Linked DNA regions of Solidesulfovibrio magneticus RS-1. The protein of the gene in region 2 interacts with the protein of the main gene of each other region in a pairwise test. Links are inferred from orthologs where the notes say so. Each region holds a gene or a part of one and is shown on either strand. Other genes may lie near its edges.

Evidence for each region.
Region 1: the proteins of eno (region 2) and rpe interact in binary tests that used the Escherichia coli proteins (3 or more experiments, as listed by UniProt). The link is inferred for Solidesulfovibrio magneticus RS-1 from one-to-one orthologs.

Annotation. Positions count from the first base shown.
Region 1 is NC_012796.1:4,399,129-4,404,061, forward strand. What follows is about bases 2,173-4,933. They hold rpe (ribulose-phosphate 3-epimerase), read left to right. Parts: upstream 2,173-3,096; coding sequence 3,097-3,771; downstream 3,772-4,933. Other genes in these bases: DMR_RS18250 (PstS family phosphate ABC transporter substrate-binding protein), read right to left, coding at 2,173-2,804; DMR_RS18260 (hybrid sensor histidine kinase/response regulator), read left to right, coding at 3,734-4,933. In the rest of the region: phosphate ABC transporter permease PstA, read right to left, coding at 132-1,010; phosphate ABC transporter permease subunit PstC, read right to left, coding at 1,029-1,922; more of DMR_RS18250, read right to left, coding at 2,001-2,172. UniProt on the Escherichia coli protein: Catalyzes the reversible epimerization of D-ribulose 5-phosphate to D-xylulose 5-phosphate.
Region 2 is NC_012796.1:1,284,054-1,291,366, forward strand. Bases 2,673-5,641 are described here. They hold eno (phosphopyruvate hydratase), read right to left. Parts: upstream 4,828-5,641; coding sequence 3,517-4,827; downstream 2,673-3,516. Other genes in these bases: folD (bifunctional methylenetetrahydrofolate dehydrogenase/methenyltetrahydrofolate cyclohydrolase FolD), read right to left, coding at 2,673-3,123; DMR_RS05325 (tetratricopeptide repeat protein), read right to left, coding at 4,991-5,641. Outside these bases: DMR_RS05305 (lipoate--protein ligase), read right to left, coding at 1-327; DMR_RS05310 (ABC1 kinase family protein), read right to left, coding at 354-2,027; more of folD, read right to left, coding at 2,245-2,672; more of DMR_RS05325, read right to left, coding at 5,642-5,722; DMR_RS05330 (type III pantothenate kinase), read right to left, coding at 5,719-6,510; DMR_RS05335 (arylesterase), read right to left, coding at 6,516-7,253; DMR_RS05340 (ABC transporter ATP-binding protein), read left to right, coding at 7,252-7,313. UniProt on the Escherichia coli protein: Catalyzes the reversible conversion of 2-phosphoglycerate (2-PG) into phosphoenolpyruvate (PEP). It is essential for the degradation of carbohydrates via glycolysis.

The DNA.
Region 1 (4,933 bases), 3.1 Mb from region 2 along the record:
CCGGTTCGGACCAACCTACCGTCCAAACGCACCCTCCTGCCTCCCCCCTTATCCCCTTTCTTCAACTGGGGGGTCCGGGGGCCTCAGGCCCCCGGCCGCCGGAGGCATCTTTCTGGCTTTCTCTTCGCGTACTACCGCTTCTTTTGCAGCTTGGCCCGGTAGAGGATGGCCCCGAGGTTCATGCCCAGCACCAGGACGATGAGCACCAGCGCCGTGCCGTATTGCAGGGGGCGGGTCTTGTCGATGTCGGTGCCGGCCGTGGCCAGGACGTAGATGTGGTACGGCAGGGCCATGACCGAATCGGTGATGTTGGTGGGCAGGTAGGGCGTGAAAAAGACCGAGGCCGTGAACATGATGGCGGCGGTTTCGCCGGCCACCCGGGAAAGGCCCAGGATCGCGCCGGTGAGCATGCCGGGCATGGCCGCCGGCAGGACCACCAGCCGGATGGTCTGCCACTTGGTGGCCCCAAGGCCCAGCGAGGCTTCGCGGTAGGTCTGGGGCACGGACTTGAGCGCCTCCTCGGCCGTGCCGATGATGACCGGCAACACGAGGATGGACAGGGTCAGGATGCCCGACAAGAGGCTGACGCCCAGGCCGAAGAAGGTGACGAAAAAGGCCAGGCCAAAAAGGCCGAAGACCACCGAGGGCACGCCGGCCAGGTTGTTGATCCCCAGGCGGATCAGCCGCAGGGTGCGGCCGGGCCGGGCGTATTCGTTGAGGTAGACGGCCGAGGCCACGCCGAGGGGAAAGGCGACGCACATGGTTCCCAGGCTTAAGTAGATGGTGCCCAGGATGCAGGGCAGGATGCCGCCGGCGGTCATGGAGTCGCGGGGCATCTCGGTTAAAAACGACCAGCTGATGGCGGGCAGGCCCTTGACGAGGAGAAAGCCGCAGATGAGCACCAGGGCGGCCATGTTGATGAGCGAGGAGGCCCCGAAAACGCCCCACATGATTTTTTGGGTGCGGTGGCGGCGGGCCAGCCCGGCATGGGTGAGGGCGGTCTGGTTCATGATGTCGCTCCTGGTCGCTTACAGGGTGGCCGCGCCGACCTGCTTGTGCTTTTCGGCCACGTGACTGGCGATGAGATTAAAGGCCAGAGTGAAAAGGAACAGCACGATGCCGATGGCGAAAAGCGCCCGGTAGTGGTCGCCGCGAAAGGAGGCCTCGGCCATTTCGGCGGCGATGCTCGACGGCATGGGCCGCACCGGGGAGAAAATCGAGTTGGGGATCATGGCCGCGCCGCCGGCCACCATGAGGACGACCATGGTCTCGCCGATGGCCCGGGACATGCCGAGCATGACGGCGGTGGAGATGCCTGACAGCGAGGCCGGCAACACCACTTTGGAGATGGTCTCGAAATGGGTGGCCCCCAGGGCCAGGGAGGCTTCCTTGAGTTCCCGGGGCACGGCGTAGATGGCGTCCTCGGACACCGAGCAGATGGTGGGCACGGACATAAACGCCAGCATGATGGCGGCGTTGAAAAGATTAAGCCCGGTGGCCAGGTCGAAGGTTTCCTGGATAAAGGGCGCAACCACCACCATGCCGAAAAAGCCGATGACCACGGACGGCAGGGCGGCCAGCAGCTCCACGATGGGCTTGAAGATGTCGCGGGTGCGGCGGCTGGCGATTTCGGCCAGGTAGATGGCAGTCATGACGCCCAGGGGGATGGCGATGGCCGAGGACAGGGCCGTGACGGCCAGCGAGGCCACGATGAGCGGAAAGATGCCGAACTCATGGGGTTCGGAAGTGGGATACCAGTAGTGGCCGAAAAGGAAGTCCGTCACCGAGACGATCTTGAAGATCGGCAGGCCCTCGATGAAGAGGTAGAGCATGATCAAGGCCAGGGCCACGATGGAGCTTAAGGCCGTGAGGAAAAAGGCGTTGCGGATCAGGTTGTCCTTGGACTGGCGCGACATGGCCATGGCGTCTCTCCCGGGAGCGCGCCCCGGCCCGCTTTGGCGGTCCGGGGCGCGAAGGGTTCTTCGTGGGGCGGGCGGGGTTTAGTTGATCGAGACGAAGCCGGCTTCCTTGACGAGCTTCTGGCCTTCGGCGCCAAGCAGGAAGTCGATCAAGCCCTTGACCGCGCCGGCGGGCTCGCCGTTGGTATAGATGTAGAGGTCGCGGGAGACGGGGAACTTCTTGGCCTTGGCGTTTTCGGCCGTGGGCTCGACGCCGTTGACCTTCAGCGCCTTGGTGGAGGCGTCGAGATAGCCGATGCCGACGTAGCCCAGGGCGTTCTTGTTCTTGCTCACGGCCTGAACCACGGCGCCGCTGGAAGCCTGCATGAGGGCGCCGGGGAACACGCGCTCCTTCTTCATGACCAGCTCTTCCCAGCTCTCGTAGGTGCCCGAGGAGGTGTCGCGGGAGATGACGACCACCGGGCCGTCGCCGCCCAGGTCCTTCCAGGAGGTGATCTTGCCCATGTAGAGGTCCTTGAGCTGGTCGGTGGTGATCTCGGTGAGCTTGTTGGCCGGGTTGACCACGGGCACGATGGCGTCGACGGCGCACACGATCTGCTTGGGCGCGATGTTCTTGGTTTTGGCCAGGTCGAGTTCCTTGGGCTGCATGGCGCGGGAGGCCATGGCCACGTCGGTGGCGCCGTCGATGAGCGCCTTGATGCCGTTGCCCGAGCCGCCGCCGGAAACCGAGATCTTCACGTCGGGATGGGCCTTCATGTAGGCTTCGACGACTTTCTGCATGATGGGCAGGACGGTGGTGGAACCATCGACCTTGATGGTGGTGTCGGCCAGAGCGGTAGAGGCCATCATCAGAAACGCGGCCACGATGCCAATAAGCTTTTTCATGAGAATCCTCCGTATAAAAGTGATGGTCGCGCAAGGTTGGCGCGAATTGCCCCAGGTGACGTGGTGAAGGTAGAAAGGCTCCGTTACGGTCCGGTGACGCGGGGGACAAGAACGCGTGACGTCGGTTCCGCCGTCCGTTTCCGCGCCATTTCCGGCATACGCCTCGGGCGGATTTGTGACAACGGTCCCGAACGGCCCGCCGCCACCTCGCCTGCCTTGACCCGGAACGGCCGGCGGTCTATCCATGGGATCAAGACGCCGTGCGCGTCACAATCCTTCAGCCGGAGCCGCCATGACGCCGCCGTTTATTTTGTCGCCCTCGCTTCTGTCCTCGGATTTCGCCCGGCTGGCCGACGAACTGGCCGCCCTGGAAGCGGCCGGATTATCCTGGGTCCACCTTGACGTCATGGACGGGCAGTTCGTGCCCAACATCACCTTCGGGCCGCCGCTTATCGCCGCCATGCGCAAAACGAGCCGGCTGTATTTCGACACCCACCTCATGATCGAGCGGCCCGAGCGCTATCTGGCCGAATTCCGGGCGGCCGGCTCGGACCTTATCTGCGTCCACGCCGAGGCCACCGTCCACCTGGAACGGGCCGTGGCCGAGATCGCCCGCCTGGGCGCGGCCCCGGCCGTGGCGCTCAATCCGGCCACGCCGCTTTCGGCCGTGGAATGGCTGCTGCCCCAGCTGGACATGGTGCTCATCATGACCGTCAACCCGGGATTCGGCGGCCAGTCCTTCATCCCCTTCTGCCTGGACAAGATCCGGGCCTTAAGCGCCCTGCGCCGGGAGCGGGGACTGGCGTTCCGCATCCAAGTCGACGGCGGCGTGACCCCGGACAACACGGCCGCCCTGCTGGCCGCCGGAGCCGATGTCCTAGTTTCGGGCTCGGCCTTTTTCGGACACCCTCCTTACAAGGAACGCCTCGATGTCTTTCACGCGGCGGCCGACTCCAAACCGGCCTAGCCGCCCCAGTCGCCGTCGGGCGGCCTCTCCGCCCGGCGCACGCCCGGTCCGGGCCGGACAAAACGCCACGTCCGACAAACGCCTGGCCCGGCTCACCTCCATCATCGCCGCCCTGGACCAGGCCATCGCCTTTATCGCGCCCTCGGGCGTCATCGCCGAAATAAACGACCGTTACCTGACCTGGCTCGGGCGCTCCCGGGCCGAAGTGCTGGGCGCGCGCCTCGAAGTCCTCGACCTGGATACCGAGGACTACCAGGCCGCCGCCTTCCTCGACCTCTTCCGCCGCGGCGTGGCCCATGCGCCGGTCTCCTTCGAAAGCCGGATCGGGGCGCGCGACGTCACGGTCAAGCTCCAGCCCGTCATTGAGGACGGCATGTTCGCCGGCCTCATTGTCTCGCTCATCGACGTCACCCCGCTGGTCGAGGCGAGGCTTGGCGTGGAGCGCGAAAAACGCTTCCTGGAACAAGTCATCACCATCGCCGGCGCGGCCATCTGCATCGTCAACCGCGACGATGTGGTGGTGACGATAAACGACGAATTCACGGCCATCACCGGTTATACCCGGGACCAGGCCCTGGGCCGGCCCCGGGTCCAGCTGCTGCGCGAATCGCCGCTCTCCCCCTGCTCGACCGCCCCCGGCGACGGCGCGGTGCAAAAACGTCAATCCACCATCGCCGCCCGAGGCGGCAAGCGTCTCACCATCCTCAAAAACGCCGCCCCCATCCTGGGCGCCGACGGCCAGATCACCGGCGGCATCGAATCCTTCGTGGACGTCTCCGACCTCATCCGGGCCCAGGTTCAGGCCGAGGAAGCCAGCCGTATGAAATCGGCCTTCCTGGCCAACATGAGCCACGAAATCCGCACGCCGCTCAATGCCATCATGGGCCTGTCCCAACTGCTGCTGCGGGCCAATCTTCCCCCGCAACAGCGGGAATGCGTCGAAACCATGCGGGCCGCCGGCGAGGGTCTGCTCGTCATCTTAAACGACATCCTGGACTTTTCCCGCATCGAGATGGGCCGCCTGGAAATCCGGCCCGCGCCCATGGACATCGACCGGCTCCTGGAGGAAGTCCGCCGGGTCATGGCCCAGGCCGCCGACCAGCAGGGGCTGACCCTGGCCATCGAACGCGACCCGTCCCTGCCCCGGGTGGTGCTGTGCGAT
Region 2 (7,313 bases):
GCCCAGGGCCGCCACCGCCGCCAGGATCGGGGCGGTGAAGCCCCTAAAGTCCATGGCCCCGCCGCCGAGGCTGATGAACGTGAAATTGACGTTGCCCAGATCATGGAAGACCGCGCCGCCGCCGCTTAAACGGCGCACCACCGGGATGCCCCGCTCCCGCACGAAGGCTTCGTCGATCTGGGCGCGGGTGTTCTGGTTGCGCCCGACAATGACGGCCGGGGCGTTGCGCCACAGCATGAACACGTCGGTAGCGGCGTTTTTGAGCAGCCACTCCTCGGTGGCGAGATTAACGGCCGGATCGGTGGTCTCAAGCAAAATGGCGCGCACGGCAGATCCTTTGCGGCTGGCGGTTGTCAGGAATCGGGGCCAAGTTCGCCGGAGCGTTTGACGGCGCGAAGGAGCCGTAGGCCGAGCAGCACGGCGGCGGCGCACCCGAGCGCCCCGAAGAGCGAGATGCCGAAGACGAGCGGCGGCACGCGGCTGGCCAGCACCTGGCAGGAGCCGAGAAACAGCGCCGCCGTGACGATGCCGTAGACCAGGCGGTTTATGGTGGCGTCCAGGCCCCGGTGGACGAGGTGCACGTCGAGCCGGCCCTCGCGGGCGCGGCGCAGGATCTCGGCGGCGTCGCGGGGGAAACTCTCGACCAGGGCGTTCCAGTCGCGCCAGCTGCGCCGGGCGCGGGTGAAAAGCGCCCCGGGCGAAAGCCGACGGGCGATGATCTTGCCGGCGTAGGGCGCGATGACGTCAATGAGCGAAAAGCCCGGGGAGAGCGTTCGCGACGCGCCTTCCAGCACCACAAAGACTTTGATGAGATGGGCCACCACCGGCGGCAGCAGGATGCCGTGGCGGCGCACGATGGCGGCCACGTCGGCCATGGCCCCGCCCAGGTCGAACGCGCCAAGCTCCTGGCTGGCGTAATCGGCCACGAAATCCTCAATGTCGGCCCTAAGCGCCGCCCGGTCCAGGCCCGGCGGCAGCCGGCCGATGCGCATGACCTGTTCGGTCAGCCCCTCGGCGTCGCCCTCGGCCACGGCCAAAAGCGCGTCCTCCATGGCCCGCCGGGTGCGCTCGTCGATGCGCCCGACCATGCCGCAGTCCAGGATGCCCAGCCTGTCGCCGGGCAGCACCAGCAGATTGCCGGGATGCGGGTCGGCATGGAAGAAGTTGTCGCGGAAAATCATCTCCAGGAACACGTCGGCGGCAAGCTTGGCCATGGCCGTGCGCCGGGCCGCGGCCTCGGGCGAAAGCTCCCCGGCCAGACGCGACAGCGGCTCCCCGACCAGCTCTTCCATGGTCAGCACTTCCCGGGCGCAGCGCTCGGGATAGGGGCGCGGAAAGGCCACGCCCGGCTCGGAAGCGAAATTGGCCGCGAAATGGCGCAGATTGCGCTCCTCGCGCACGAAATCGAGTTCCCGCAGGATGGTGCGGCGCATCTCGGCGGCCACGGCCAGGGGTTGATACAGCCGCAGCTCCACCACCCCCCGCTCGGCCAGTTCGGCCAGGCCCATGAGGATGTCGAGATCGGCCCGCACCCGCTCCTCGATGCCGGCATGGCGCACCTTGACCACCACCGCCGTGCCGTCCGGCAGCCTGGCCCGATGCACCTGGCCAATGGAGGCGCTGGCCATGGGCACGGGATCAAAGCCCTCGAAGAGTTCTTCCACCGGCGCGCCAAGCGCCTCGCGGATCGTGCGCTCCACCGCCTCGGGCGCATCGGGTTCGGTGTCGGCCCGCAGTCTGGACAGTTCCGCCGCCACCTCCGGCCCCACGAGGTCGGCCCGGGTGCTGAGTATCTGGCCAAGCTTGATGGCCGTGCCCCCAAGCTCGGTCAGGGCCAGCCGCAGCCGTTCCTCACGCTTCAGCGTCGCCAGACTGGCCCCCGACGGGCTGACCAGCAGGTCTTTTAAAAACGCCGGGTCCGTGGCGGCCAGAAACTCGGCCAGGCCGTAACGCGCCAGCACCCCGGCGATTTCCCGGAATCTGCGGGCGTTTCTGGCGAAATGCGGTATCGAGGCGAGTGACAGCATGGCGGCGCGTCCCTTAAAAAATACGAGAGTATTTTTTAAGAAAAATTACTGGTTTTTCGCTGTTGCTTCTCGTGGACGCGGCGCGAGGGTCTGGGGCGGAGAGGCCAAGGAGGAAGAGAAGAATGCCTCCGGCGGCCGGGAGGGGGTAACCCCCTCCCGGACCCTCCCTGAAAGGGGGGATGGACGGCCGGTGGTATATCACGCGCGCCCTTGGGGCCTAGATCGGGCAATCTGGGGGCTGGCGACGCCAGCGGTAGGCCTCCACGGTGTTGCTCATGAGCGTGGCGATGGTCATGGGGCCGACGCCGCCGGGCACCGGCGTCATGGCCGAAGCCACGTCGGTGAGGTTGTCGTAGTCCACGTCGCCGCACAGCTTGCCGTCAGGCAGGCGGTTCATGCCCACGTCCACGATGACCGCGCCGGGCTTGACCATGTCGCGGGTGATGAGCTTGGGCTTGCCGATGGCCGGCACGATGAAGTCGGCCTCGCGCACCACGGCGGCCAGGTCCGGCGTGCGCGAATGGCACACCGTCACCGTGGCGTTGCCGAAAGGCGAGGCGGCAGAGAGCAGCATGGCCATGGGCTTGCCCACGATGTTGCTGCGCCCGATGACCACCGCCCGCTTGCCGGCCGGGGAAAGGCCGTAATATTCCAGAAGCTTGATGACTCCAAACGGCGTGCACGGCTTGAGGCAGGGCAACCCGATGGACAGCCGCCCGACGTTTTCGGGATGGAAGCCGTCCACGTCCTTTTTGGGATCGACCAGGGCCAGACAGCGCTGGGCGTCCAAACCCTTGGGCAGAGGCAGCTGGAGCAGGATGCCGTCAATGTCCTCGCTGCTGGACAGTTCGGTGATGAGCTTCTCCAGGGCGCACTGGCCGATGCCGCCGTCGAGCCGCCAGATGCGGGAAACGAAGCCCACTTCCTCGCAGGCCTTTTCCTTGTAGCGGACGTAAATCTGGGAAGCCGGGTCCTCGCCAACGAGGATGACGGCCAGATGCGGGGCGCGCCCGTGCTGGCGCACCAGGGCGTCCACGTCGTTTTTCACGCGCTGGCGCAATTCGGCCGCGACTTTCTTGCCGTCAATAAGCAGCATGGCGAAATCTCCTTGGAAAGCGGTCAACAGCGGCCCCAGCCGCCGACGTCACGGCGACACTCTTAACCGGGCAGGCGGGCGTCGTCTACTGATGCGAGGTGGAAAGGCGAGGAGGAAGAGGCCTCCGGCGGCCGGGGGGCTCAGCCCCCCGGACCCCTGACATGGGGTAAAGGGGGGGGCGAGGCTGGGACGGCGGGCGGCAGCGTGGCAGAAAGGGTTTCCACTGGCCGAAGCGGCCAGCAAAAGCAAAAACGCCCTGGAAACCCTCACTGGTTCCCAGGGCGTCTCACGAAGCCCCGCCTGGCCCCTTTCCCCCTTTCAGGGAGGGTCCGGGAGGGGCTTAGCCCCTCCCGGCCGCCGGAGGCAGTCTTCGTCTTTCTCTTCTTTTCTTCTCTACTCTTCGTCGCCTTCGGGCTCTTCTTCGTACCACTGGCCGGCCATGACCGGGCCGTAGTAGATGGCCATATCTTCCAGCTCTTCCTCGATGCGCAGCAGCTGGTTGTACTTGGCCAGGCGGTCGGAGCGGCACAGCGAGCCGGTCTTGATCTGGCCGGCGTTGACGGCCACGGACAGGTCGGCGATGAAGCTGTCCTCGGTCTCGCCCGAGCGGTGGGAGACCACCGTGGTGTAGGCGGCCTGTTTGGCCATCTCGATGGTGTCCAGGGTCTCGGTGACGGTGCCGATCTGGTTGAGCTTGATGAGGATGGAGTTGGCCACGCCCTGGTCGATGCCTTCGGCCAGGATGTCGGGATTGGTGACGAAGATGTCGTCGCCAACGAGCTGGATGCGTTCGCCGAGGTTCAGCGTAAGCGTCTTCCAGCCCGGCCAGTCGGACTCGGCCAGGCCGTCCTCGATGGAGATCAGCGGATAGCGCTCGACGAAGCCGCCCAAGTAATCGACCATTTCGGTCGAGGACAGGGAGAGGTTCTCGCCGGTGAGCACGTATTTGCCGTTCTTATAGAATTCCGAGGCGGCGGCGTCGATGGCCAGGGAGATTTCCGAACCCGGGCGGTAGCCGGATTCCTCGATGGCCTTGATGATGTATTTGAAGGCTTCGTCGTGGCTCTTGAGGTTGGGGGCAAAGCCGCCCTCGTCGCCCACGGCGGTCATGTGGCCGTCGGCGGCCAGGATCTTTTTGAGGGTGTGGAAGGTCTCGGCGCCCATGCGCAGGGCGTCGGCAAAGGTGCGCGCGCCAAGGGGAATGATCATGAATTCCTGGATGTCCAGGTTGTTGGGAGCGTGCGCGCCACCGTTGATGATGTTCATCATGGGCACGGGCAGCACCTTGGAGTTGATGCCGCCGATGTACTGGTACAGCGGCAGCCCCAGGAAGTTGGAGGCGGCGCGGCACACGGCCAGGGACACGCCGAGGATGGCGTTGGCGCCCAGGCGCGATTTGTTCTCGGTGCCGTCGGTGTCGATCATGAGGTTGTCGATGGCCACCTGCTGCAGGGCGTCCATGCCGATGACGGTGTCGGCCAGTTCGCCCTGGACGTTCTCCACGGCCTTGGTGACGCCTTTGCCGGCGTAACGGGAGGCGTCCTGGTCGCGCATTTCCAGGGCTTCGCGGGAGCCGGTGGACGCGCCCGAGGGGACGGCGGCCCGGCCGGACGCGCCGGATTCCAGGGTGACCTCCACCTCGACGGTGGGATTGCCGCGCGAATCGAGGATTTCCCTGGCCCAAACGGCCGCTATGGTGCTCATGATGGTCTCCTTGAAAGTATGGGGTTTGGCGTTGTGTGCGTGGAAGGCGGGCCGCGTGGCCCGACACTGTTGGCTGTAGCGCAATTCCAAACGATTTATAAGCCCCGGGGTCGGGCAAAATGCCGGAGGCGGCGGGGGGATCGGGAATGTCGCCCAGGCTTCGTCAGATCGTGATGTCCGGGAAGTCTTCGACGCCGGCCGGTTTGGCGTGGCGGGCCAGGTAGCGCAGGAAGGCCTTGGCCTCGGCGAAGTCCGGGTCGGCGGCCACGGCCTTTTCCAGGAGCGTCCGGCAGCCGGCGGCGTCGCCTTTTTCGTAGAGGGTGCGGGCGAGGTTGAACATCAGGCGTTCGTCGTGGGGGGAAAGCTCCAGGGCCTTGCGGTAGTAGTTGGCCGCGCCGTCGAAATCGCCGCTTTTGCGAAGGCTTATGCCAAAGGCGTTTATGGCGAGCTTTTGGCCTTCGGCCGTGGCCGCGCCGCTGCTTTGGAGCACAGCCAGGGCGTCCTCGCCGGAGTCGGGCCGGCCGGCGGCGGCCAGGGCGGCCAGGATGACCAGGAAAAGGGCCTGTTCGGGCGGGGGCAGGGTTTTGTGGTCCAGGCCCGGCCCGACGTCGCGCAGCAGCCTGGCCAGCACCAAGGCGGCCGGGGCGATGCGCTCGCTGTAGAGCAGCGGGGCCGGCACGAAATGGCGCAGGAATTCTTCCGGCGTGACGATCTTTTGCAGGGGCATGGGCAGATGTTTTTCGTCCAGGGGAAAGATGACGATGCGGGCCGGCCCGAGCTTCATGGCCAGCCAGTCGATGCGCTGGACAAAACCGCGTCCGGAACCGCCCTGGCCGCCCATCTTCTCGCGCTTCTCGGACTGGTAGCAGCCGAGAATCTCCGGCAGTATCGTCATTTCCGGCCTCCCGGCCGGCTTGAGGCCAGCCACAATTGCCGCAACCCTTCGAGCAACAGTTCCGGCCGCACGTCGCGGATGACCGGACAGATGGGGGCGAGTTTCTCGGCAAAACCGCCCGTGGCCAGCACGTGGACGTCGCCGCCGAGGTGGGCCTTGAGGCGGGCGGTGACGCCCGTCACCATGTCGGCAAAGCCGAAGACAAAGCCCTGGTTGATGCAGTCCGTGGTGGAGCGGCCGATGGACAGCGCCCCGTCGCCCGGGTCCAGGGCCACGTGGGGCAGCTTGGCTGTCTTGCTGACCAGTCCGGACAGCGACGTCATGAGGCCCGGGCAGATGAGCCCGCCCAGGAACGCGTCGTCCTGGACGCAGTCGAAATTGGTGGCCGTGCCGAAATCCACCACGATGACCGAGGCCGCGCCCACGGCCCGGCGGCCGGCAAAGGCCGTGACCAGCCGGTCGGCCCCGACTTCGTGGGGCCGGCCGTAGAGGTTTTTGAGCGGTATGGGGATGTCCGTGGGCACGAAGCGCAGCCGCACGCCGAGATAGCGCGAAATGGCGTGTTCGATGATGGGATTAAGCGGCGGCACCACGCTGGAGGCCACGGCGGCCTCGATGTCGGCCGGCCGGCAGCCGTGAAAGGGCAACGCCGAGGCCAGGGCCAGACCCAGGCTGTCCGGGGTGGCGCTGCGGTCGGTGGGCAGGGCAAAGGACGACAGCAGGCCGCCGGCCTCGGCCAGGCCGAACTTGATGTTGGTGTTGCCGACGTCGACTAAAAGGGCGGGCATGGCGGTTACGGCGCGCCGGCCGGGCGCACGCCCAGGCGCGAGAGAAAGGTTTCCACGGCGGGCAGGCTGCGCCGCACCATTTCGTCCACTCCGGCGGCGGTGGGATGCAGGCCGTCGGGCATGGTCAGGCCGGGAACGCCGGTGACGCCGTCGAGAAAGGACGGGTAGAGCACGGCGTCGTATTTCTTGCTCAGCTCGGCGTAGACGGCGTCGAGGTCGCGGGCGTAGCCCAGGCCGTAGTTGCGCATGGCCTGGATGCCGCAGAGCAGGACCGGGATGCCGGCCGCCTTGAGCCGGGCCAGGATGGCGTCGAGGTTGTCCCGGGGCACGGCCGTGGGCAGGCCGCGCAGCATGTCGTTGGCCCCGAGTTCCAGGATGACGCCGGCCGGTTTGGCGGCCAGCACCGCGTCGAGGCGGGCCAGACCGCCGGCGGTGGTGTCGCCGGAGATGCCGAAATTGAGGATGTCCACGTCATAGCCGCGCGCGGCCAGGGCGCGGGCGAGCTTGGCCGGGTAGGCGTCGGCGGCGGGCAGTCCCCAGCCGGCGGTGAGGCTGTCGCCCAGGGCGGCCAGGGTTGCGGCCGGGGCGGTCTGCGGCATGAAAACTCCAAGAACGGCCAGAGCCAGGGCCAGGGCCAGGGCCAGGCAAACCGGCGCGGTTTGTCTTTTCCGGGCAAGCTGGTATCCTGCCGGGGACGGCACGGGGCGCGGCGCGCCCGCTGTGGGGATGTTGGAGGCGTGCATGATTTCCTTGTCCGATGTGCGGCTGACGTTACAAAGCCAGGCCGGCGGGGTCAACATCCT